DNA from 3 places in the Providencia sp. UF-224 genome. Region 1 is predicted to be linked to each of the others. Evidence: predicted binding sites of a transcription regulator. Region 1 holds the regulator's gene; each other region holds the start of a gene.

Region 1 (8,147 bases):
ACAGACTTACTTCAATCAAACGGGCTTTATGCCAACTTGTGGCAACAACAAACACAATAAGTGTTCAAAAAAGCACCACCCACATAGCAAGGGGTGCTTTTTTCTTAAAACCGCGCTTTTTTTCGCCAATCAAACCTATTCCCTCGCCTTGCAGCTATAGCACTAGGGGATTAGCTAGGGTATCATGGCGCGCTGAATTATTGGCACACCCTTTTAGCAGTTATAGACATGGCAAAAGAACAAACTGATCGTACTACTCTGGATTTGTTCGCTGAGGAACGAAGGCCTGGGCGACCTAAGACAAGCCCACTATCACGGGATGAACAATTAAGGATCAACAAACGCAATCAATTAAAACGCGATAAAGTGAATGGATTGCGCCGAGTTGAACTTAAACTAAACGAAGAAGCTGTTGCTGTACTGAATCAGTTAGCTGAAGAAAAAAATATAAGCCGTAGTGAATTAATAGAAGAAATTTTGATGTCACAACTTCAACAAGTTGATGAGACAATACTCAAGTAACGCTATCTTAGTAAATCACACAAATTTGACAGACTTATAAAAGTTTTTTCGCCAGAATAAGGCATAAAATTCTATTTATTTTCGTTCTAAATGAGTTCTAGAAGTTGAGACACTCCTTCTTTCTCTCTTAGAAAAACAAGAGGTTAATCAGTTTATGGCAGTCATCGGTATTTTCTTCGGAAGTGATACAGGTAACACAGAAAATATTGCCAAAATGATCCAAGAAAGATTAGGCAAAGACGTAGCAGAAGTTCATGACATTGCAAAGTGCAGCAAAGAAGACATTGAAGCTTTTGACATTCTACTTCTTGGTATTCCAACTTGGTACTACGGCGAAGCACAATGTGATTGGGATGACTTTTTCCCAACATTAGAAGAAATTGATTTTGAAGGTAAACTCGTCGCTCTCTTTGGCTGTGGAGACCAAGAAGACTATGCAGAATACTTCTGTGATGCGATGGGGACTATTCGCGATATCATCGAACCAAGAGGTGCGGTGATTGTTGGGCACTGGCCAACCGAAGGCTACCACTTCGAAGTTTCAAAAGGTATGGCAGATGACAACCACTTTATCGGATTAGCGATTGATGAAGATCGCCAACCGGAGTTAACAGATGAACGAGTGGATGCATGGGTCAAACAAATCTCTGAAGAGATGTCATTAGCTGAAATTCTTGGCTAGTCGATTAAAAACAAGTGTTACGCTTAGGCCGAATTCCTTTCCGCTCAAAATGCACCATCGCGGAACGTCATTCGGTCTAAAATAATCGATTAAATATCCTAATTGGATAGACTTATAAGAGATTATCAAAATAATGAGACAATGCATGGTTTCTATTTTTATTTTCCATGCCTATAATTGTAAATCAGTTTAGAAGACAACTGGATTTATGTTAAAAATGTCTCATTATTGTTAAATTTATGATTTAAGATACAGGACAAACCCGCATGACAGACAACAATAAAGCATTGAAAAATGCTGGACTCAAAGTCACTCTTCCAAGACTTAAGATTTTGGAAGTACTTCAGGAGCCTGAGTGCCACCACGTCAGTGCGGAAGATCTCTATAAAAAGCTGATTGATATGGGCGAAGAGATCGGGCTAGCGACTGTATACCGTGTATTGAACCAGTTTGATGATGCAGGTATCGTTACGCGCCATAATTTCGAGGGTGGAAAATCCGTATTCGAATTAACTCAGCAGCATCACCATGACCACTTAATTTGCTTAGATTGTGGTAAAGTGATTGAGTTTACTGATGAATCGATTGAAACTCGCCAAAAAAATATCGCCGCACGTCACGGTATTAAGCTGTCTAACCACAGTTTGTACTTATATGGCCACTGCGCTGATGGTGATTGCCGCGATAACGCTGACGCACACGAAGCAAAAGAGTAATAAATTAATCACCATCATATTTTGATGGTGACCCATTCTTCAAAAGCCTGATAACCACCATTATCGGGCTTTTTTATTGTATCCATCCACCGATAAATTAAGCATTCTCAGTGAGAATATCCATAATTTCTTTCATTTACTTTATATTTATCACTAAAATATGTCGTTAAGGTGAAATATTGAAGTGTTCTATAATAAGTTGCAATTCACTTCAAATCCTTTATATTGTTTGACGGATGAACACACCTTCTCTATTTGAGAATATTTACAATGATATCATAGTGATGCATAACGTTATCTAAAATATACCTTGCATCTTTTTTTCATATCACTGTCATATAGTTTATCTAATTAACGTCTAAAATAAGTTCAGTATATTGCTATATAGTTTTACTTTTTTTAATTTAATAAACAATTTAAGTGTAATAAAAAAGTTAAATTACAACTATATGATGTAATTTGTATATTTTTAGCTAGACTTATTTGGATTGTTCTCGTACTTCGTAAGAGATTAACTGATGAAAAAAACATATCTTTTTATTAATACTAGTTTTTTCTTCTGGTTTCTTACTTTAATAGGATGGTTTTTTCGTCATACAGCCATCACCTTATTTTCATTTGTATTATCAATTCTGTTCTTGATCTTATACTTCAATCAAAAAAAGGTAAGTAAAATGTTCACCAAAAGACAAAACAAACAAACCCCTGAAGAAACCCCTACCATTCGTGAACCTGAAATTACTTCTAAGATAGAAGAACACGTTACGATATCAACGCCAACCCTTAGTGAAGAAAAATCGAATACGATAATTTCGAGGGATGTGATGTTTGAAGGTAATATTACCTCTAATGAGCAGGTCCACATTTATGGCAAAGTCGTTGGTAACATTACAGGAAAAGATAATACCGTTAAAGTTATGCTAAATGGCCAAGTGACGGGTAATATTATTTGTAAAGAGTTGATTATTAATGGTCGAGTTGAAGGTGAATGCACCTCTGAATCCATTAGCATTGAAAATAACGGCGAAGTCCATGGAACGATTCACTACAGCAGTTTATCGATTAAAAAAGGTGGCATCCTTTCTGGACAAGCTAAAGTCAAAAATAGTGTTACTCATACAGATAAAGTCACGCAATTAAAAGATAAAGTAAAACATGATGCACCTATCATCAATAATGAAGGTGATAAAGGAATTGCTTCGTTATAAAAATTTGTTTTTCTGCACTAGGATAATGACTAAATAATAAAAATAAGGTGAATGTAATCCACCTTATTTTTAATTTTCAAACTCGCAATATAAGTATATTTTCTTATTTTATTAGGCCATTTGAAACTACGTATATATGCTATGTGTGTTTTAGTCGGTTACCATCATATTTATTTCAATGGTAACCACTATTTATTTAATTCATTAAAAAACCGTAAATGGCATCATCACCATAAACTTAATATCTTTTTCATCTTGGAAGATATTTCCATAACCACCACCATAGCTAGGAATATCGGTATGGTTATCATATTTGGTAAAGTGTAATTTAAAGAGCGTATCTTTTGCTCGGCCAGTTTGAACGGTATATAGAATATCAAAGTTCCATGCACTTTCTTTTAAACGCACATCTTGGGCATATTGGGTATTTGTGCTTGGCTTTGCATCCCAACCATAAATATAGGATGTACCCACTTTCCAGCCTGCGAGATCCCAATTTTTAAGGTCGTACATCACACCTGCATATAATGCTTTTTCATTGTTGGCGTTCCAGTCTGAACGACCATCCCACCAAATATCCATACGCCCATTGGATGTCGCCCAGCCCGGCGTCATACGTTGCAAGAAGTAGCCTTGATTACCTTCCGCTTTAACATAGGTTCCCTCAACTTTAAAATCAAACTGTTCATAGGTATAGCCTAATGTCATCGCTTGCAACCATGCTAAGCCATCATAAACGTCATTGACACCGCCATCAGAAACTTTATCTTTAGAACCATAAAATTGATATGAGAGACGCAAATCGCGTTCAGCAACAGGCACAGCATACGAAATTTTAGCAAAATACTGATCCATATAGTCTTTTGCTTGACCATAAGCCCCTTCTAGCACTAAGTTATTTTTAAAATCATATTTAAACCCAATGGAATGCAAATAGCTGATCCCAGTTTTGCCATCGGCTTCACGGAAATCATACATTGAGCGATACCATGGTGCTTTATAACGGTCTGTCCACATATAGGACATGCTTAACTCACCATTTTGCTCAAAATCAAATACACCACCGACTTCCAAACCACGATAAGTCCCCGGCATGTAACTCCAGTGTGAAGCTAATAACGTTTGTCCCGTAGGCTGAATATAGCCCCCTCTCCCCCAGAAAGGACCATATTTTAGTTTCGCCGCCGCTTTATAAAACGTTACACCACTACGGTCGCCAGTCCATTTTTCATCCCAACGTGATTTGGCGTCACTAAAACCAATTTCATTGGGTGCAGCAGGGCCACTGTTTGATAATTCAATAGCGGTAAAACCCGCTAAATCCAAACCGATAACATCTTGAAAATAGCCAGATGAAAAGTCTAGGCTGGCATTGAATGTTGAGTGTTTAAGATTATCTGCATACTTTTTATATTTATCGCTATTTGGGTCTAAATCCTTACGAGAACGATCCCTTTGCCAGTAATAAAGTCCACCTGTGAGTTTTGAATCTTCAAGGAATTGTTCTGCGTGAGTCATTGGCTGATACGCGATAGGCAGCATCGCGATGGCGATTTTTAAGACGAGCAACTTCCTGCCAGTATTGACATGTTTATTAACCATTCTTGTATTCCTCTAATATTTTTTATGTTTTATTTTTTCGGCCGAAATACGATTTAACTTTCCATTTAAATCTAAATATTCACAATAACTTATGTTATTTGTGATGTGATTAGCCTATTTTTTGCGACGCGAATTATCAACACAGATACTGGCTTTGTTGCCAAAATATGATCGACGACACATTAATTTTAATTAACCGTCATTATCACACATGATGTTTTTTCACAGGGTGAGATTCAACCAATTGATTTAATAAAGAAATAAAAGAGGCCTTACGATTCATTTGAATTAGATTAAAACAAATAAATTGCTAATTAGTGATTTAAATTTTCCAATAATGCCGTAATTTTGCGTAGCCTATCACCACATTGACATTAAATATTGAGTTTGCCCCAAAAATTCGCCTCAATTTTACGAACATGCTTCAATTTACTGAAAAATATTTTCATTTCTTGTTTATGGTGAATTACCATAAAATTAACGGGAGACAGAAAACTGCCTCCCGCTACATTAACGACTAAAACACATTCAGTTTAATATTTCTCAAACATTGCCTGAATTTTCTGCGGATCTTTCGTTTCAGTTAACGCTAACTGTAATAACACGCGAGCTTTTTGCGGATTTAATCTTTCCGATGCCACAAAACCATATAAATTATCATCAACCTCGGCATTACGAGTGGTATAGCCTGTTGGAACGCGACTTGCACGTACCACAACCACATCCTCTTTTGCTGCCTTCGCTAATACATCAAATACCGTTTTATACATGTTGCCGTTACCAACTCCCGCACTGACAATCCCCTCTACGCCTTCCTCTCTCAATGCTTTAACAGGAGCAGCGGATGCATTGGCATAGTTATAAACGATACCCACCGCGGGTAATTTCTCTAACTTACTCACATCGAATGCAGCTTTGTCACCACGTGGCTGAGGGGCTTGGAAATAGGTCACTTTGCCATCGTGAATAAAGCCCTCAGCACCTGCGTTAACCGCATCAAATGCCTGTACTTCTGTTGTGCTCATTTTCATCACATTACGGCCTTGAACCACTTTATCGTTCATCGCCATGAGTACGCCACGGTCACCTGCTGATTTATCCGTTGCAAGTACCACTGCGTTATACAAATTTAGCGGGCCATCCGCGCCCAGTGCAGTTGATGGGCGCATCGCCCCGACTAACACAATAGGTTTCTTACAATAGGTTGTTAAATCAAGGAAAAAGGCCGTTTCTTCTAGCGTATCTGTTCCGTGAGTGATCACAAATCCGTCAGTTTTATCGCAGTCCTGATTTATTTTTTTCGCCAACGTCAACCAAACTTGGTCATTCATATCTTGCGAGCCGATATTCACCAACTGCTCACCACTTAAATTGGCGATTTTCTTGGTTTCTGGCACTGCATTAATTAACGCATCAATACCCACTTTACCCGCTTGATAGCTAGAAGACGTTGCTGAATCCCCGCCCCCAGCAATGGTTCCCCCCGTTGCCAATACCGTAATATTCGGCTGAGCGATAGCAGATACGGCAAACAGTGAAACCAGTGTCGCGAGCAGCGCTTTATTTCTGTTTTTCATCCTATTTTCCTTTCATTAATAAACTTCAGTTATTATGTGGAATTATGCTGAATTTATTGTGATCTATATAATTATTTTAGGATAAATAATGAGTTTTAAGATGATTTATCTATGAATGAATAAAAAGCGTGAGGTTGAGACAAAAATCCGTATGATAGCCCGTTTGACACACTCTATTCACAAGTGACTGACAATGAGCCAAACATTTATCCCCGGCAAAGACGCCGCTCTTGAAGACTCCATTGATGCATTCCAAACCAAATTACAAAAATTGGGGTTTGATATTGAAGAAGCGTCATGGTTAAACCCTGTACCAAACGTTTGGTCAGTACATATTCGCGATAAAGAGTGCCCTCTTTGTTTTACCAATGGTAAAGGTGCGAGCAAGAAAGCCGCGTTAGCCTCTGCCCTTGGAGAGTATTTCGAACGTTTATCGACTAACTACTTCTTTGCTGATTTCTACTTGGGTAAATCCATCTCTGAAGGTGACTTTGTCCACTATCCAAATGAAAAATGGTTCCCACTCACAGAAGATGACAGCCTGCCTGAAGGCTTGTTAGACAGTCGTTTGATTAAGTTCTATGACCCTGATGAGGCATTGGCTGCAAGCCAGCTCATTGACCTGCAATCCGGCAATGAAGAACGCGGCATTTGTGCCCTGCCATTTACACGCCAGTCTGATGACAAAACCGTCTATATTCCTATGAATATTGTTGGGAACTTATACGTTTCTAACGGTATGTCCGCAGGTAACACCGCAAACGAAGCGCGTGTACAAGGGCTTTCTGAAGTATTTGAACGCTTTGTGAAAAACAAAATTATCGCGGAAAGCATCAGCTTACCGGCGATCCCAGCAGATGTGATGGCGCGTTACCCAAGCGTAGTGGAAGCGATTGATACCCTTGAAAAAGAAGGCTTCCCAATTTTCTGCTACGACGCGTCATTAGGTGGAAAATACCCTGTCATTTGCGTGGTGCTATTTAATCCGCAAAATGGCACTTGCTTCGCGTCATTCGGCGCACACCCTGACTTTGGTGTTGCCCTTGAGCGTACCGTCACTGAATTATTGCAAGGGCGCGGCTTAAAAGACTTAGACGTCTTTAATGCACCGACTTTTGATGATGAAGAAGTCGCTGAACACACTAACCTTGAAACTCACTTTATTGATTCAAGCGGTTTAATCAGCTGGGATCTGTTCAAAGATGATGCGGATTATGAATTTGCTGATTGGAGCTTCAAAGGCACGACACAGGAAGAATTTACAACGCTTATCCGTATTTTCAATACCTTAGATGCCGAAGTTTACATCGCGGATTATAACCATTTAGGCGTGTACGCATGTCGCATTTTAGTACCGGGCATGTCAGATATCTACCCTGTTGAAGATTTGCATATTGCGAACAACGCAATGGGCGCCTACTTGCGTGATACCATCATCGGTTTACCGGATAGCCAATGGGAAAAACAAGACTACCTTGCCCTGATTGAGCAATTGGACGATGACGGTTTAGACGATTTTACCCGTGTACGTGAGCTGCTTGGCTTAGCTGTTGGCAAAGACAATGGTTGGAGCAACCTGCGCATCGGCGAGCTAAAATCGATGTTAGCCCTTGCAGGTGGTGACCTCGAGCAAGCCCTTGCATGGGTTGAGTGGACGCAAGACTTTAACAGTTCAGTGTTCACCCCTGAACGTGCAAATTACTACCGCTGCTTGCAAACATTGCTGCTATTATCGCAAGAAGAAGAAAGAAACCCTGCGCAATACTACAATGCGTTTGTCCGTATGTATGGGCAAGAAGCTGTCGATGCAGCTTCCGCCGCTGTTGCGGGTGAGTCTTGC
Region 2 (8,147 bases), on a different contig from region 1:
GCGAGGGGGAAAGCCCAACCTCCTTAGCCAGTTCGACATTCTGTATTTTTCCATCACGCTGTAACACTTGCAAAATGCGCCTATCAATAGCATCAAGTTTTATCATATTCATTTTTATTGATATCCAACACTCACTTATTAATACTTATTGATATTCAATGCCAATTTATTGTTATTTTCAAGCAATAAAACAACCCTATACTACTGCATTATCGCTATAATTTTTACGCAGCTGGCCAGTTGCCTCATCAACAATAAAAACCAAAGAGGTCATCGTATGGAATTACACACTTTAGCATTATTCAGTGCTACCGTGATCCCACTGATTTGCACACCGGGCCCAGATATTTTATTCATTTCAGCACAAGGGCTTTCAGGTGGGGCAAGCGCCGCTTGGAAAGCAAATTTAGGCATTATTTTAGGCTACCTTGCCCATGCAATACTCGCCGCACTTGGCTTAGCCGCGATTGTTGCAGCCTCACCGATGGTATTTCACACAATAAAATGGGTCGGTGTTGCCTATGTGGCATACCTTGCCGTGCGGATGATCATGTCTGCAATGAAAGCCAACGAAGTCAAAATACAAAAGGTATCGAATAAGGCCGTGATTGGTAAGGCATTTTTAACCAGTTTTTTAAACCCTAAAGGGTTATTGGTCTATTTTGCGATTTTGCCTAATTTTATTCAGTTAAGCGAAAGTGTTGCGATTCAATCGTTAATCCTTTCTGCCACTTTTATTGTTTCTTGTGTGGTGATTTATGGGGTCATTGGCGTGTTGTTTGCATCCATGCATAAAAAACAAGGTTATAACGATAATAAACGCCGTATCACAGAGGGGGTGGCTGGCGGCTTGTTAACCTTTGCAGCCATAGGGTTAGCCGCGAGCTAGCGCGGTAATAATTCAATCCAAATCAACTGGCTATCGGCACTCAGGGGAGTCACTTCACCTTCGCCGATATCCGGTAACCACCAACCGCCTTGTCCAACTACCATTCGATTACAGTTCCCGCCAGACACGGCCCATTCGCCACTTAGCACAAAAACTAGACCCGATTGGTTATTCGGCAATTTGCACGTTTCTGTTACTAAAGTACTTTTTGCTACCCAGCGATCCGCTCGAAAAATAAAATTCAATAGCTGTGTATTCGGCTGACTCACATTTATTGCTGCATATTGCTGAGCCGAAAATTGGGCACTCTCCCCAACGTGGCTCAACCGCTGCATAAAGCTTTTATTATCGCTTAATGTTATTTCTTGGTTATTGAGCAAGATAACTAGCCTTTCACCTTCAGCGTATCGTTTAAGATAGCTATCTCGGTTAATCGTCGCGATGCTTGCACGTAATGAATAATCTGAGGCAACTGGCCAGCAAAAAACTTCTTGGCTAGCCCCGCCTCCATCATTCCATTTGAGGTTTGGCAAATCGGTGATATCAAAACATTTAATTTTCACATTACCTCCCAAAACGTTGTTATTCACTGTTTTAGATTTCTACTTAGAGTCGCAAAGTTAGTCTTTCAAGGCAATGAATTTACAACAATAATGTGACTAATCGCGCTTCTCTTTAATTAAATGGTGACATAACCGACCTAATGTTTTCATCGCCTCTTCAATACGTTCAGTCCACGTAAAAGAGACATTTAAACGAAATGCATGGTTAAACTGATCGCTTGTTGAAAACATACTGCCCGGTGCAATACTAATGCCTTCTTTTAATGCTAATTGATATAACCGAATAGCATTAAACGGCGGTTCGAATTCTAACCACAAAAAGTACCCACCTTTGGGCATATTCACTTTAACTGAAGGCGGCATATATTTGGCGATTGCCCCTAACATCTGGTGTTGTCGCTGCTCCATCGTGAGCCGTAATTTACGCAGATGGGCATCATACCCCCCTAAAGAGAGGTATTCTGCAATAGCAAGCTGTGTAGGCACACTGGCTGACACCGTACTCATCATTTGTAAGTGCTGAATTTTCGTTGCGTGATGCCCCGCAGCGACCCATCCCACACGATAGCCGGGGGCTAAACACTTCGAAAATGATGAACAATGGAAAAAATGCCCTTTCGTATCTAACGCTTTTGCAGGAATAGGCTGCTTATTACCAAAATATAATTCTCCATAAACATCATCCTCAATTAATGCAATTTGATGTTTATTTAAAATATCCACTAAACGTTTTTTATTGGTTTGTGGCATTGTCCCGCCCAGCGGGTTTTGGTAATGGGTCATTAGCCAGCAGGCTTTAATCGGGTATTTGCTGGCAATATCTTCTAATGCATCAAGGTCAATACCAAATAAAGGATCCGTTTTAATGGCGATCGCTTTGAGCTTTAATCGTTCAATAGCCTGTAATGAGCCATAAAATGCGGGAGATTCAATCACCACCCAATCCCCTGGTTGGGTGACAGATTGCAAGCTTAGCACCAGTGATTCCATCGCACCTGCGGTGATCACAATTTCATCTGGAGCAACATGAATGCCTTGCGTTGCATAACGCTGGGCAATATTACGGCGTAATTGTTCATTTCCCGGCGGCAAGTTCGCGGGCGTATTAAATTTGGATAAACGCCTTGCGACAGATGCCAATGATTTGGCTAATTTAGGGTCATCCAATAAGGCGGGTTCTGGAAATGCGGAGCCAAATGGGATAATATCTGGATCCTTGCAAGCCTGTAATACCCCAAATATCGAGGCGTTAATCTCTACATTTTCATTTAAATGGAGTCCTTTTCCCCCTTTTGCTGCCGCAAAAGCGTTATTTCGGTTGGCCACATAGTACCCAGACTGTGGACGTGCGGCGACCCATCCTTGGCTTTCAAGTAATTGGTAAGCTTGTACCACGGTCATTAAGCTAAGACCTGATTGCTTAACGCTTTCCCTAAGTGAAGGTAATCTGTCACCAACTTGCCAGATATTGTCTTCAATTTGTTGACGAATTTGCGCTGCTAACTGTTCATATCTCGTCATTGCCGCCTCAACTGTTATAGTTAATAACTCAATAATTGTTACTATTATAGTTTATCGTCTCATGTTCTACTTATCCACACATTCACCTGACTTTTTTTAACTATAAGCACAAAACATTTTTAGTCGGATTGCGATGATTAGCATTCCGGTGTGAGCAATTTTTTTGCTAGGGATAAGCGCCTCGATTGTGACCACCAAGGCTTTAAATGCAGCGTGCCATTAACATATCCACTCAGGGGTCAATATGTTTGGACTAACTGCGCTGGAACTTGCCCGTATACAATTCGCGTTTACGGTCTCGTTCCATATTATTTTCCCAGCCATTACGATTGGTCTCGCAAGTTTTCTTGCGGTACTACAAGGCTTATGGCTAAAAACACGTGACGAAGACTATATAAAACTGTTCCATTTTTGGACCAAAGTTTTTGCGGTTAATTTCGGAATGGGCGTGGTATCTGGATTGGTGATGGCATACCAATTTGGTACCAACTGGAGTTTCTTTTCAGATTTTGCGGGCGGAATTACGGGTCCATTACTCACGTATGAAGTGTTAACCGCGTTCTTCCTTGAAGCGGGTTTCCTTGGCGTCATGCTGTTTGGCATGAACCGCGTGGGTGAAAAACTGCACTTTTTTGCCACCTGCATGGTTGCATTGGGTACCATCATTTCCACTTTCTGGATTTTGGCATCCAACAGTTTTATGCAAACGCCACAAGGCTTCGAAATCATCGACGGCCGCATCGTCCCCGTTGATTGGTTAGCGGTCATTTTCAACCCATCTTTCCCATACCGTTTATTGCACATGACCACGGCAGCGTTCCTTGCGGCGGCATTCTTTATTGGTGCTTCTGCGGCTTGGCATTTACTCAAAGGCAACAAATCCAGTGCGATGAAGAAAATGTTTTCCATGTCGCTGTGGTTGATTTTAGTGTTAGCCCCACTCCAAGCGTTAATCGGTGATGCGCACGGTTTGAATACACTGAAACATCAACCGGTTAAAGTTGCTGCGATGGAAGGCCACTGGGAAAACAAACCAGGTGAAGCGACACCGCTTATTTTGTTTGGTATTCCAAACCAAGAGAAAGAAAAAACCGAATATGCCATCGAAATTCCGTATCTTGCGAGCCTGATTTTAACCCACAGCATTGATAAACAAGTGCCTGCGTTAAAAGAATACGCACCAGAAGACCGACCGAATGTATTTATGGTGTTTTGGTCATTCCGCGTGATGGTCGGTTTAGGCTTATTAATGATAGCCGCTGGGGTTTGGGGATTATGGCTGCGTTACCGTAAAAATCTGTATGAATCCAAAACATTCCTGCGCTTTATGTTCATCATGGCGCCCTCTGGATTAATTGCCATTTTAGCGGGCTGGTTTACCACTGAAATTGGCCGTCAACCTTGGGTGGTCTATGGCTTGCAGCGCACCTCAGATGCCGTCAGCGCCCACGGTGAAATGCACATGAGCATCAGTTTAATCGCCTTCTTTGTGGTTTACGGTGGAGTGTTCGGTATCGGCTACATGTACATGATGAAATTAATTCGTAAAGGTATCGCGGAGGACGCAGCTCATGGGCATTGATTTACCTCTTATTTGGTTTGTCATCATCGTATTTAGTATGTTGATGTATATCGTCATGGATGGGTTCGATTTAGGGATTGGCATTCTCTATCCTGCCCTAAAAGATAGCCAAGACCGTGACTTAATGATGAATAGCGTTGCCCCCGTTTGGGATGGTAACGAGACGTGGCTTGTGCTCGGTGGTGCGGCCTTATTTGGTGCATTCCCCCTTGCCTATGCCATTGTGTTAGATGCGTTATCAATTCCACTCACCTTTATGCTATTAGCCTTGATTTTCCGTGGTGTGGCATTTGAATTTCGCTTTCGGGCGGACGAATCTCACCGCCGCCATTGGGATCACGCATTCATCTGGGGTTCTATTTTTGCCACGTTCGTTCAAGGCGTTGTCGTGGGGGCCTTTATCCAAGGTTTCCACGTAGAAAATCGCACCTTTATGGGCGGCTACTTTGATTGGTTTGCCCCTTTCCCGCTATTTTGTGGTTTTGGCTTAGTTGTCGCATATGCCTTACTGGCTTGTGGCTGGCTAATCATGAAAACAGAGGGGCACCTACGCCGCACGATGTACCGCATTCTGCGTCCATTAACCTTATTGATGGTTGCAGTAATTGCGGTTATTAGTTTATGGACACCAATGCTTAATGAAGCCATTTTTGACCGCTGGTTCACGCTGCCAAACTTGTTCTTCTTCTTGCCTGTTCCATTATTGGTTCTGGGTTGTACATGGCTAATCTTAAAAAGCGCAAAGCGCCAGCAACATGACAGTGTGCCATTTTTGTCCGCATTGATGTTGATTTTCCTCGGTTTTACCGGCCTTGGGATCAGCATTTGGCCGACTCTGATCCCACCCGCAATTAGCTTCCGTGACGCAGCGGGCCCTTCTGAAAGTTTAGGCTTTATGTTAGTGGGCGCGTTATTCATTATTCCTGTTATTTTGGTTTATACCTATTGGAGTTACTATGTCTTCAGAGGAAAAATTACCCCAGACCAAGGCTACCATTGATACCGCAGTGGCTTCCCCTTGGTGGAAAAAACTCGGTTGGATGGCAATTATCTGGCTAGGAAGTGTGTTAGCACTGTTTGCTTTCTCTTCCGTATTTAAGTTGATGATGACCGCTGCTGGGATGAAAGTGAAGTAGATAACTCAAGTGCCTTATGTTAATACCTAAGGCACTTTTTTGTTTTATGTGAGGCAGATAGGATGAATATAAATGGTTAAATAATTAATATTCGTGATATGATAATGATAATAATTACCAAATAATAAAATTATCATTAACGAAGGAGACCGTCCGTGGCTACTGAACAACCCGTTGAAAAAAATATCTACCGCCCGGCGCCACCGCAGCTTATTCAAGTTAAATCCATTACTGATGTCAGCCCCTCGATCCGTAGCATCACCTTCACCGGTGAAAAACTTGCAGACTACCCAACCGACTGCGAAGGCGGACACTTAAAAATCTTTTTAGCCCCTGACTTATCTAGCCAACCGGCTCTGCCTATCCTCAGTAAAGAAGGCCGTAGTTGGCCTGAAGATAAACCTCGCCCATTTGTGCGCACCTATACCGTAAGAGCCATTCGCCCTGACGTTAGCGAAATCGACATTGAATTTGCCATGCATGATGGTGCGACAGGGCCTGCCTATTTATTTGCCCGTGATGCTAAACCCGGTCATTGGATGGGGATCACTAACCCTGGCGGCCCAGATCCACTGTTGCCAAGCCGAAAACACTATTTTATGGCGGGGGACTCCAGTTCACTGCCCGCTATTGGCGCATTATTAGAAAAAATGCCAGCAGATGCCCAAGGAAAAGTAGTGTTACGCATGGATAACCCAGCGGATGTACGTCCACTTAAAAAACCTGCTCAGGTTGAAATCATCTGGATTTGTGGCGATATCAGCAAAACCGCTGAATTAATTAGCGCATTTAAATCATGGGATATCCCGGCTACTGACTGTGCATTTTGGATAGCAGGTGAAGACCAGATCATTCGTGATTTACGTCGTTTTGTTCGCCGTGAAAAAGGGTTTGGTCGCGATGATATCTACGCGATCCCCTATTGGAGACATGGCTATGATGAAGAAGGTTATCACCATGAACGCCATGCAGTAATGGATAATCCTGACGACTAATTCCGTTTTACATTACCCTCAACGCTTATCAGTTGCGTTATCGCTGATAAGCGTCTCACTACTCCTTGCCGCCCCGCCTTTTCGTTTATTTGTATCGAATCCCCCTATCCTGCGCATTTTTTTATTGCGATAAATGTTATGTTATAACATAATAAAAATAGACATCATCAAAATAGGAAATGACAGTGCATAAACACACATTATTAAATACCGCGCTCAGTGCCATTTTTGCCATTAGCAGTTTTTCTGCTATTGCACACGGCTCACACAGTCACGCACACCCACAATCAGAAAAAGCCCTTCAAGCTTCAAAAGGCATTTTTGAAGATTCTGATGTCAAAGACCGTTCGTTAAGTGATTGGCAAGGTGTATGGGAGTCAGTTAATCCTTTATTATTAAATGGAAAGTTGGATGCTGTTTTAGAAAGTAAAGCGCAGAAAAATAAAGATAAAACCGTTGAAGAATACCGCGCTTACTATAAAAAAGGTTACGCCACAGATGTTGACAGTATTGGCATCGAAAATAACGTGATTGAATTTACTCAAAACGGTGTCGTCAATAGCTGCCAATATGCGTATTCAGGCTATAAAATTTTACATTACACTTCGGGTAAAAAAGGCGTTCGCTACCTGTTTGAATGCCAAGATGCTAAGTCCAAAGCGCCAAAATATATTCAGTTTAGCGACCATATTATTGAGCCGCAAACGTCAGGGCATTTCCACTTATATATGGGCAATGAGTCACAAGAGAAACTATTGGGGCAATTAGACAACTGGCCAACCTATTACCCGTATTCATTAACTGACGAGCAAATTGTCCACGAAATGCTGTACCATTAATCATCTGTAATTAATAAAAAATATGCCCCAGCTATCACTTATGGGGCATATGTTCGTTACTCTCGAGGAAAATCATTTAGTCGTTATAGGCCAATAACGCTTTATGGCACAATTGCGATCTCACACAATCATCAATGGTAAAGTTCACCATCGAGACCATTTCATCACTACTGAAACGTTGTAACGCATCTGCAAGACCCGATTGAACCCCATTAGGTAAGTCGCACTGGGTCACATCCCCATTCACAATCACCGTGACGTTTTCCCCCAAACGCGTTAAAAACATCTTCATTTGGGTGACCGTAACATTTTGCGCCTCATCTAAAATGACAATGGCATTTTCAAACGTTCGGCCTCGCATATAGGCAAATGGCGCGATCTCTACCTTCGCAATTTCAGGACGTAAACAATATTGCAGGAACGAACTCCCTAACCGTTTTGCTAGAACGTCATACACAGGTCGAAAGTACGGCGCAAACTTTTCCGACATATCCCCCGGTAAAAACCCGAGGTCTTCTTCTGCCTGAAGAACTGGCCTTGTCACAATGATCTTGCTGATATCTTTATTAAACAATGCATCGGCGGCTAATGCAGTGCTGATAAAGGTTTTACCACAGCCCGC
Region 3 (8,147 bases), 150 kb from region 1:
CGGATACTACGTAAAAATTTTTTCATATAACTGCCATCATTTTGTCATTTAGTCCACGTTTATCAAATTTTACCAATGTCGAGAAAGCATGAGCCCTAAGGGCTTCAAGAGTTATCCACCATTTCTGTGGATAACCTTGTGCATTAACGTTATAAAACGACTTCTATGCTAGGCGACGAGCGGCTTTGCCTTTATTTGATGTGATTCTGGACTTAAAAATAATTTCATTTAAATACAAATGGTTAAATAAAATCAAGACTTCAATTTGCATTTGCGATAGGGCGATAAAAACCAATAGCATAAAATATAAAGTTTTCCAAAGGTCAAGCATTATTTTGGGGATAACATTTTTATAAACTCATTGGAACGTCGGATAGACAAAATATTAAATTCAGGACTTGAAGCTGTTTTTTTATCCAGTATTATAGCAAAAGAGATAAGTGATGAGGCGGTAATATGAGTAAGGATTTTAAGCTGTATTCTGAGTTTCAGCCTGCAGGGGACCAACCTGAAGCAATTCGTAAATTACGCGAAGGGCTGCAAGACGGCTTAGCACATCAAACCTTATTAGGTGTTACAGGGTCAGGGAAAACATTTACGATAGCCAACGTTATTGCAAAAGAAAATCGCCCAACCATGTTGATGGCACATAATAAGACCTTGGCGGCGCAGCTCTACAGCGAAATGAAAGCGTTTTTCCCTGATAACGCAGTGGAGTATTTCGTTTCTTATTATGATTATTACCAGCCTGAAGCTTATGTACCTAGCTCTGATACATTTATCGAGAAAGATGCTTCTGTAAACGAACACATTGAGCAGATGCGCTTATCGGCGACTAAGGCCTTACTTGAACGTCGTGATGTGATTGTAGTGGCTTCAGTCTCAGCCATATACGGGTTGGGCGACCCAGATAGCTACTTAAAAATGATGCTGCACCTAACGGATGGCATGATCATTGACCAACGCTCTATTTTGAGGCGTTTAGCTGATCTGCAATACAGTCGTAACGACCAAGCTTTTACTCGCGGTACTTTCCGCGTTCGGGGGGAAGTGATAGACATTTTCCCTGCAGAATCTGATGAATACGCGCTGCGTGTCGAACTATTTGATGATGAAGTCGAGCGCCTATCTCTTTTTGACCCTCTGACGGGGCAAATCCAACACCGTGTGCCTCGCTTTACGGTTTACCCAAAAACGCACTATGTCACCCCAAGAGAGCGTATTTTGGAAGCGATGGAGCATATCAAAGAAGAGCTGGTGGATAGACGAAAAGTGTTGTTGGAAAACCATAAACTGGTTGAAGAGCAGCGCATTACCCAGCGCACTCAGTTCGATTTAGAAATGATGAATGAACTGGGCTATTGCTCAGGGATTGAAAACTATTCACGTTATTTATCCGGCCGTGCACCGGGCGAGCCACCTCCGACACTGTTTGATTATTTACCGGCGGATGGCCTACTGGTAGTGGATGAATCTCACGTGACGATCCCACAAATTGGGGCGATGTACAAAGGTGACCGTTCCCGTAAAGAAACCTTAGTCGAATACGGTTTCCGTTTGCCTTCGGCATTGGACAACCGGCCAATGCGTTTTGAAGAATTCGAAGCTCTAGCACCGCAATCTATCTATGTCTCTGCAACACCGGGCAAATATGAGCTGGAAAAATCGGGCAATGAAGTCATTGAGCAAGTGGTTAGGCCAACAGGCTTACTTGACCCAATCATTGAAGTTCGTCCTGTCACCACGCAAGTGGATGATCTACTGTCTGAAATTCGTATTCGTGTACAGAAAAATGAGCGAGTGTTGGTCACCACATTGACCAAACGGATGGCGGAAGATTTAACGGAATATCTGGAAGAGCATGGGGAGCGTGTTCGCTACCTTCACTCAGATATTGATACGGTTGAACGGGTGGAAATCATCCGTGATTTACGGCTCGGTGAATTTGATGTGCTGGTTGGGATCAACTTATTGAGGGAAGGTCTCGACATGCCAGAAGTTTCGTTAGTGGCTATTTTAGACGCTGACAAAGAAGGCTTCCTGCGTTCAGAACGCTCTTTAATTCAGACAATAGGCCGTGCAGCGCGTAACTTAAACGGTAAAGCGATCCTCTACGGCGACCGAATCACCAATTCGATGGAAAAAGCGATAGCAGAAACCGAACGCCGTCGTGCAAAACAAATGGCGTTCAATGAAGAACATGGCATCGTGCCGCAAGGGCTGAACAAGAAAATTGGTGATATTCTGCAAATTGGCCATAAAGTGGGTGGAAAAGGCAAAGGTCGCTCAAAAGACAACGCCAAAAATGAGATATCAATTGATATCCAAGGCATGTCAACGAAAGAGTTGGAGCAACGTATTTCACAACTTGAAGCGCAAATGTATAAGCACGCACAAGACTTGGAGTTTGAAGCGGCAGCGCGTGTGCGTGATGAGTTGCAAGAGATTCGGTCTCTGTTTATCGCTAATTCCTAATCTTCTTCATATTTCGCGTTGTGGGGGTGTTGGCTACGCTCAATCACTCGGGTCACATACTTATGTATGCTCCCCGAGATGCTTTCGCTTGCCGCCTACCCACAACACGAACTATTTTGAAGATGATTTTTCATTGTATTTCATTATGTTGGGAAGCAGGGCAATCACTCGGGTCACATACTTATGTATGCTCTCCGAGGTGCTTTCGCTTGCCGCCTACCCACAACGCGAATTATTTTGAAGATGATTTTTCATTGTATTTCATTATGTTGGGGAGATCAGGGGCCATCACTCGGATCACATACTTATGTATGCTCTCCGAGATGCTTTCGCTTGCCGCCTAGCCACAACGCTAGCTATTTAGAGGATTTGCGTGAAAATAATTAGAAAATCAATAGGATTGATATAAAAATTGTCTTTAAAATAGAGAAATATTCCACCTCTGGGAGCCAAAGGTGGAATAAATTACAATAGCGGGATGGTTTCTTCGATGGCTTGTAGGAGCAGCTTTCTATCGTGGCGGTAAGGGATATCGTCCGCTTCGAGGACACGCTGGATAATCTTACGGTCACTGCTGATATCACTGATTTTTGTGCGTGGGCCAAGGATCAACGCATCAATTTTTTTGCAGCCAATATAGTTTTCCATCATCTGCAATTTTTCGGGCAAAGTTAAATTTGCGGCGGAGGAGCCTACTTCCTTTCCTAAGTTGCCAATATAAATCATCGGTGCTTTACATTCGCGCAGGGCTGTTGCAACTTCTTCAAGTAACAGCAGTGGCATTAAACTGGTGAAGAAACTGCCGGGGCCAATAAGAATCAAATCAGCTTGGTGAATAGAATCTAACGCTTCTCGTGTGGCTTTCACGGAAGGGTATAAGCGTAACTCTTTCGGGATTTCGCGTAGAGCGTCTACATTGACCTCGCCATAAACTTCATTACCCATCTCATCAATTGCCATCAAATCAACGGGGGATTCTGACATTGGAATGAGTTGTGCATCCACTTTGAGCATATTACGAATTAAATTAATCGCCTCGAGCGGTCTAACACTCAGGTGATCTAATGACTTTAACATTAGGTTACCCAAATTATGGCCAGACAGCTCGCCATTGCCACCGAAACGGTATTCAAACATCGCCGAAGCAATCGACGGTTCAGTAATTAACTGATTCAAGCAGTTCCGCATATCGCCCCAAGCAATCCCGCCTTCAGAACGACGAATTCGACCTGTAGACCCCCCATTATCCGTGGTGGTTACAATTCCAGTTAGGCGAGGCCCTAAAGAGGAAAGGGAAGACATTACGCGGCCCAGCCCATGCCCGCCACCAAGGGCAACAACATGTTTCAGGCTCGCCAGACTACTATTTGGCATAGTGTTCCTATATCAATCAGTCAATATTCGGCAAATAAACAGCCACTACTTGGGGCTTTTTATCTGTGATTTTGCCGTGTTTACAGAACCGAACGTATTAAAAATGAAATCTAAAATAAATTGGGCGTTAATCTACCATAAAATATCATTGCCCGCTGAGTTACTGTGATAAAAAACAATAAAAGGCAATATTCCAGATTTACCTTAATTTCTTCGCAAAAAAATACCTGAATGTTTCCATTTTGCACATTTACCTATATAGTGTAAATAATTCTCATTTTCACTATTTGTGTTATGGCTCAATATGTCTGATTCTGAGTTGCAACGCTTGTTTGCACGCCATTCTTCCTCATTATGTCGCTATCTCAACATGTACCTTAAAGACCATAGTTTAAGCATGGATATTGTGCAGGAAAGTTTTGTGCGAATGGCTGAATTGATGAAACACTCGACGATCCAAGACTTTGATGCTTATCTTTATCGCGTAGCGAAAAACCTGATGATTGATCACTTTAGGGAACAAAAAGCTCGCCCTTCAATGGCCATCAGTGATGAGCAGTGGCATGAAATACCAGCACAAACAAAAAGTCTTGAAGCAACGGCAATCAGAGAGCAGCAACTGAGCCAGATACAAACCATTATTCAAACATTGCCTGAGAGAACACAGGCTATTTTTCGTTTGCACAGAGAAGAGGGATTGACGCAAACCGAAGTAGCTCAATTGTTGAATATTTCGCTCAGTACCGTTGAAAAGCATTTAGCCAATGCATTGGCTGTTCTGATTCATCAATGGAAGGATTAATCATGAAACCAACATCTCCATCTGAAATCGAAAATACAGCAGCGATGTGGGTCATCAAAACCACACAAAGAGAACTAAACGCGCAAGAAAATAGCGAGTTCCAGCACTGGGTGAGCGCATCAACAGAGCATGCAAATGCTTATTACCGTGCAAGGCAAATCTGGGCATTAACTTCCTGTCATCAACAGCCTAAAAAAAGAATAAAACCGATTAAAGCGGCAAATAGTTATTTGAAAAAAACCATTGCAGCTAGTGTATTAGTGTGTGGTTTGGCAACGCTACTTTGGTGGAGTGAAAATCACGAACAGATTGATTACCAAGCCAAAATTGGTGAGGTTCAACACATTACATTGCCCGATGGTAGCCAAGTTGACCTCGATAGTGGTGCGCAATTACAGTTAGCTTTTGACGGGCAATATCGGCAAGTTAATTTGCTTCAAGGACGCGCCTATTTCTCTGTTGCACCTACCACTGGCAGTGAACTTCGTCCTTTTCAAGTTAAGGCGAAAAATGGAGTAACGCAAGCACTGGGAACCGAGTTTGCTATTGATAATGAAGGGGATAATGTTGATGTGAGTGTTTATCAGCACAGCGTTAAAATATCGCTATTATCAGGACAAGAAGTGGTGGTTAAAGCGGGCAACTTTACACAATACCAACAGCAAATTTCCCCTATATTGCCTCTCGCCAAACAGAATTCAGAAGGGTGGCGTGAGGGGCAGATTATTTTTCAACAGCAAACGCTTTCTGAGATCGCCGCTAAAATCAGCCGTTACCATAAAAAGCAAATTATTATTTTAGCCAATGACAATGATGGGAGGTTAAGTGGCGTATTGCAAATAAACGCGCTAGAAAGCGGGCTTAAGCACCTTGCGTCATCAAAAGGGCTTTCGGTTTATGAAGTGCCATTCTTCACATTAATCTACTGATAGATAATAACATTATTATTTTTCACAATTATTTAAATTATTTTTTACGGGTTTCTTGCATTTCTGCGTCTTAATCTAAGTGATTATGATTTTTATTACCATTATCATTTTAGGGATGGGAAATGACTCAAAAAAAGCACCAATATAAAAAAGCCTCACTCTGTGTTTACCTTGTATTAGGGGCACTACCTGCATATTCATTGTTTAACATTGCACACGCGAATCAACCAATAACTGCCGCACAGCAGAAAATTTCATTTTCGATAGGGGCCGGCTCACTTGAGAGCGTATTGTTGCAATTTGCCCAGCAGGCAAAAGTTGAAATTATTATTAATAGCCAAGAAATGAATGGCTTAAAAAGCCAAGGCATCAAAGGACAGTTAACCTTGCAAGAAGGGTTACAGCAGCTTGTTGGTGCAAATCCAGTTCAGTACCAAATACACAATAATCGTATTTCTATTCATCGGGTAACTAACTCCCCCGCGGGTGAAAAAGTCATCAAGCTAGATAATATTACGGTGACTGCAAGCCAAATTCAGCAAGGGGACTGGGTTTACAGTAGCCCCTCATCGGTGAGTGTGATCAGTAAAAAGCAAATTGAAGACAGGCCACCGAAGCATATTGCTGACGTATTGGAACTCACGACGGGCGTGTATTCCAGTGTTAGCCAACAAGACCCGTCATTATCAGTGAATATTCGTGGGATCCAAGATTATGGGCGTGTGAATATGAATATTGATGGGATGCGGCAAAACTTCCAAAAAAGCGGCCATGGGCAGCGTAACGGTTCAATGTATATTGATTCTGAGCTACTTTCTGGCGTTGAAATTCAAAAAGGAAATAGTAGTGGGATGGGGAGTGGGGGAACACTCGGCGGTGTTGCCACATTTAATACGGTAAATGCATCTGATTTTTTATCGAAAGATAAAACATTTGGTGGAAAATTACACGCAAGCACAGGGACAAACAATACTCACTTTATCGGCAGTAGCGCATTTGCCTTGGGTAATGAAAAAGGGGACTTACTGTTTGCCGCCAGTGAACGTCGATTAGGTGACTATAAACCGGGGACGCACGGCAGTATTGGTGATATCCGTGTTAACAATGAAACGGGGCATTATGACGAATTAGTACGTGGTTTAAAACATAGCCGAATTAACGATAGCAATTACCAAATGACGTCCTATCTGGCGAAAGCAGGCTGGAATCTCAGTGAGTCACAACGTTTACAATTCAATTATTTAGAAACCAAAGTGGCAACCCCTAATGCAGGAACGTTGACCAATTTGACGCAAACATGGCCGTACAAGCTTGGGTGGAAAAGTAGTGGATTTAGTGATGTGACAACTCAGAATTACTCTCTTGATTATACACAATTTAGTGACAGCCCATGGAGCACTGAATTTAAAGGGAAAGTATATTTTGTCGATACGAAGGACGACACGGAAACTTATTCAACCAGCCCTGTTTTTAATAATGGCTACCAGATGGATACTCGGGTTAAAACACTCGGGTTACAACTCGAAAATCATTCAGAGGTTGAATTTAATCCTAATAATGTAGTAAAAGCGCATTATGGTTTTGAAACTTTCCAAGATAAAGCCAGTAGCTCATCAACGCGTGAAGCCGCATCAGGAGTGACACCGGATGGAAAACGCACGTTGAGCTCTCTGTTTACTAATTTAACATATGAATATGATGACTGGCTGACCGTCGAAGGGGGAGTGCGTTACGACTACTATACCCTTAAAGGGCAAACCAGTATGCGTTATCCCATCTTTCCCTATACCAAAGAAAACCCATGTACGGGCAGGCGGTTACGTGATTGCCCTAGCACGATGTACACAGAGCATTGGAATGTTGATAAATCAGAAGGAGCGTTTTCACCCAACGCTCGACTGGCTATCCGTCCCGGCGTTGAATGGATGGAGTTCTTTACCAGTTATGGCCGTTCGTGGCGTCCGCCTGCGATCACTGAAACACTCACCACGGGCAGTGCTCACAGCTCCTCAACACAGTATCCTAACCCATTTTTGAAAGCAGAACGTTCGAATGCGTGGGAAGTCGGGATGAACCTGAATTACCCGCAACTGGTGCTCGAAGAAGACCGACTATTGGCTAAAGTGGCTTATTTTGATACGCGAGTTGATAACTACATCAACCTTTCTATTAACCGAACTAAGCCAGGATTGGTTAACCCAAGTATTGGAAATGCTGCGTACAGCAATAACTTAAATACGACACGTTTTAGAGGGTTTGAATACCAACTCAACTATGATGCAGGGTTTGTGTATGCCGATTTAACGTTCACTCATATGATTGGCAAAAATAAATTCTGTGCTAACCGTGCGTGGTTAGGTGGCGTCTTGAAATTCCCAGAAGGTGTGGGGCCTGGTAATTGGTACGCAGAATCTGATGAGCAAGCAAACAATTATGTGAACTGTGATAGCGGCTCCATCTTTGGTAGCGCAGCAAACCTGCCCGGTGACAGAGGGTCATTCACACTTGGTGGACGTGCCTTTGATAGAAAATTGGATGGTGGAATGGTTATCCGTTTTACCCCCGGC

Evidence for each region. Region 1 encodes Fur, which represses iron uptake genes when iron is present. Its sites were predicted from a motif close to ATAATAATGAGAACNACTATCAA; they were not measured.
Region 2: the regulator Fur is predicted to act here: its motif matches at 5,790-5,812, upstream of AC4IFO_RS12695 (siderophore-interacting protein).
Region 3: the regulator Fur is predicted to act here: its motif matches at 5,666-5,688, upstream of AC4IFO_RS07515 (TonB-dependent hemoglobin/transferrin/lactoferrin family receptor).

What each region holds. Positions count from the first base shown of each region.
Region 1 is NZ_JBSICC010000005.1:55,184-63,330, forward strand. Features, by position in the region: partial or broken gene AC4IFO_RS06840 (type I secretion system permease/ATPase) at 1-60, shown strand, start outside; gene ybfE (LexA regulated protein) at 229-522, shown strand; gene fldA (flavodoxin FldA) at 677-1,204, shown strand; gene fur (ferric iron uptake transcriptional regulator) at 1,471-1,920, shown strand; gene AC4IFO_RS06860 (bactofilin family protein) at 2,595-3,128, shown strand; gene chiP (chitoporin ChiP) at 3,333-4,730, opposite strand; gene ansB (L-asparaginase 2) at 5,264-6,307, opposite strand; gene ycaO (30S ribosomal protein S12 methylthiotransferase accessory factor YcaO) at 6,501-8,147, shown strand, end outside.
Region 2 is NZ_JBSICC010000011.1:114,348-122,494, reverse strand. Features, by position in the region: gene AC4IFO_RS12730 (Lrp/AsnC family transcriptional regulator) at 1-112, opposite strand, end outside; gene AC4IFO_RS12725 (LysE family translocator) at 278-889, shown strand; gene AC4IFO_RS12720 (HutD/Ves family protein) at 886-1,452, opposite strand; gene AC4IFO_RS12715 (aminotransferase-like domain-containing protein) at 1,549-2,973, opposite strand; gene AC4IFO_RS12710 (cytochrome ubiquinol oxidase subunit I) at 3,218-4,555, shown strand; gene cydB (cytochrome d ubiquinol oxidase subunit II) at 4,545-5,555, shown strand; gene AC4IFO_RS12700 (DUF2474 domain-containing protein) at 5,512-5,691, shown strand; gene AC4IFO_RS12695 (siderophore-interacting protein) at 5,847-6,686, shown strand; gene zinT (metal-binding protein ZinT) at 6,872-7,525, shown strand; gene phoH (phosphate starvation-inducible protein PhoH) at 7,602-8,147, opposite strand, start outside.
Region 3 is NZ_JBSICC010000005.1:206,457-214,603, reverse strand. Features, by position in the region: gene uvrB (excinuclease ABC subunit UvrB) at 457-2,475, shown strand; gene AC4IFO_RS07530 (gluconeogenesis factor YvcK family protein) at 2,941-3,849, opposite strand; gene AC4IFO_RS07525 (RNA polymerase sigma factor) at 4,154-4,651, shown strand; gene AC4IFO_RS07520 (FecR family protein) at 4,654-5,580, shown strand; gene AC4IFO_RS07515 (TonB-dependent hemoglobin/transferrin/lactoferrin family receptor) at 5,703-8,147, shown strand, end outside.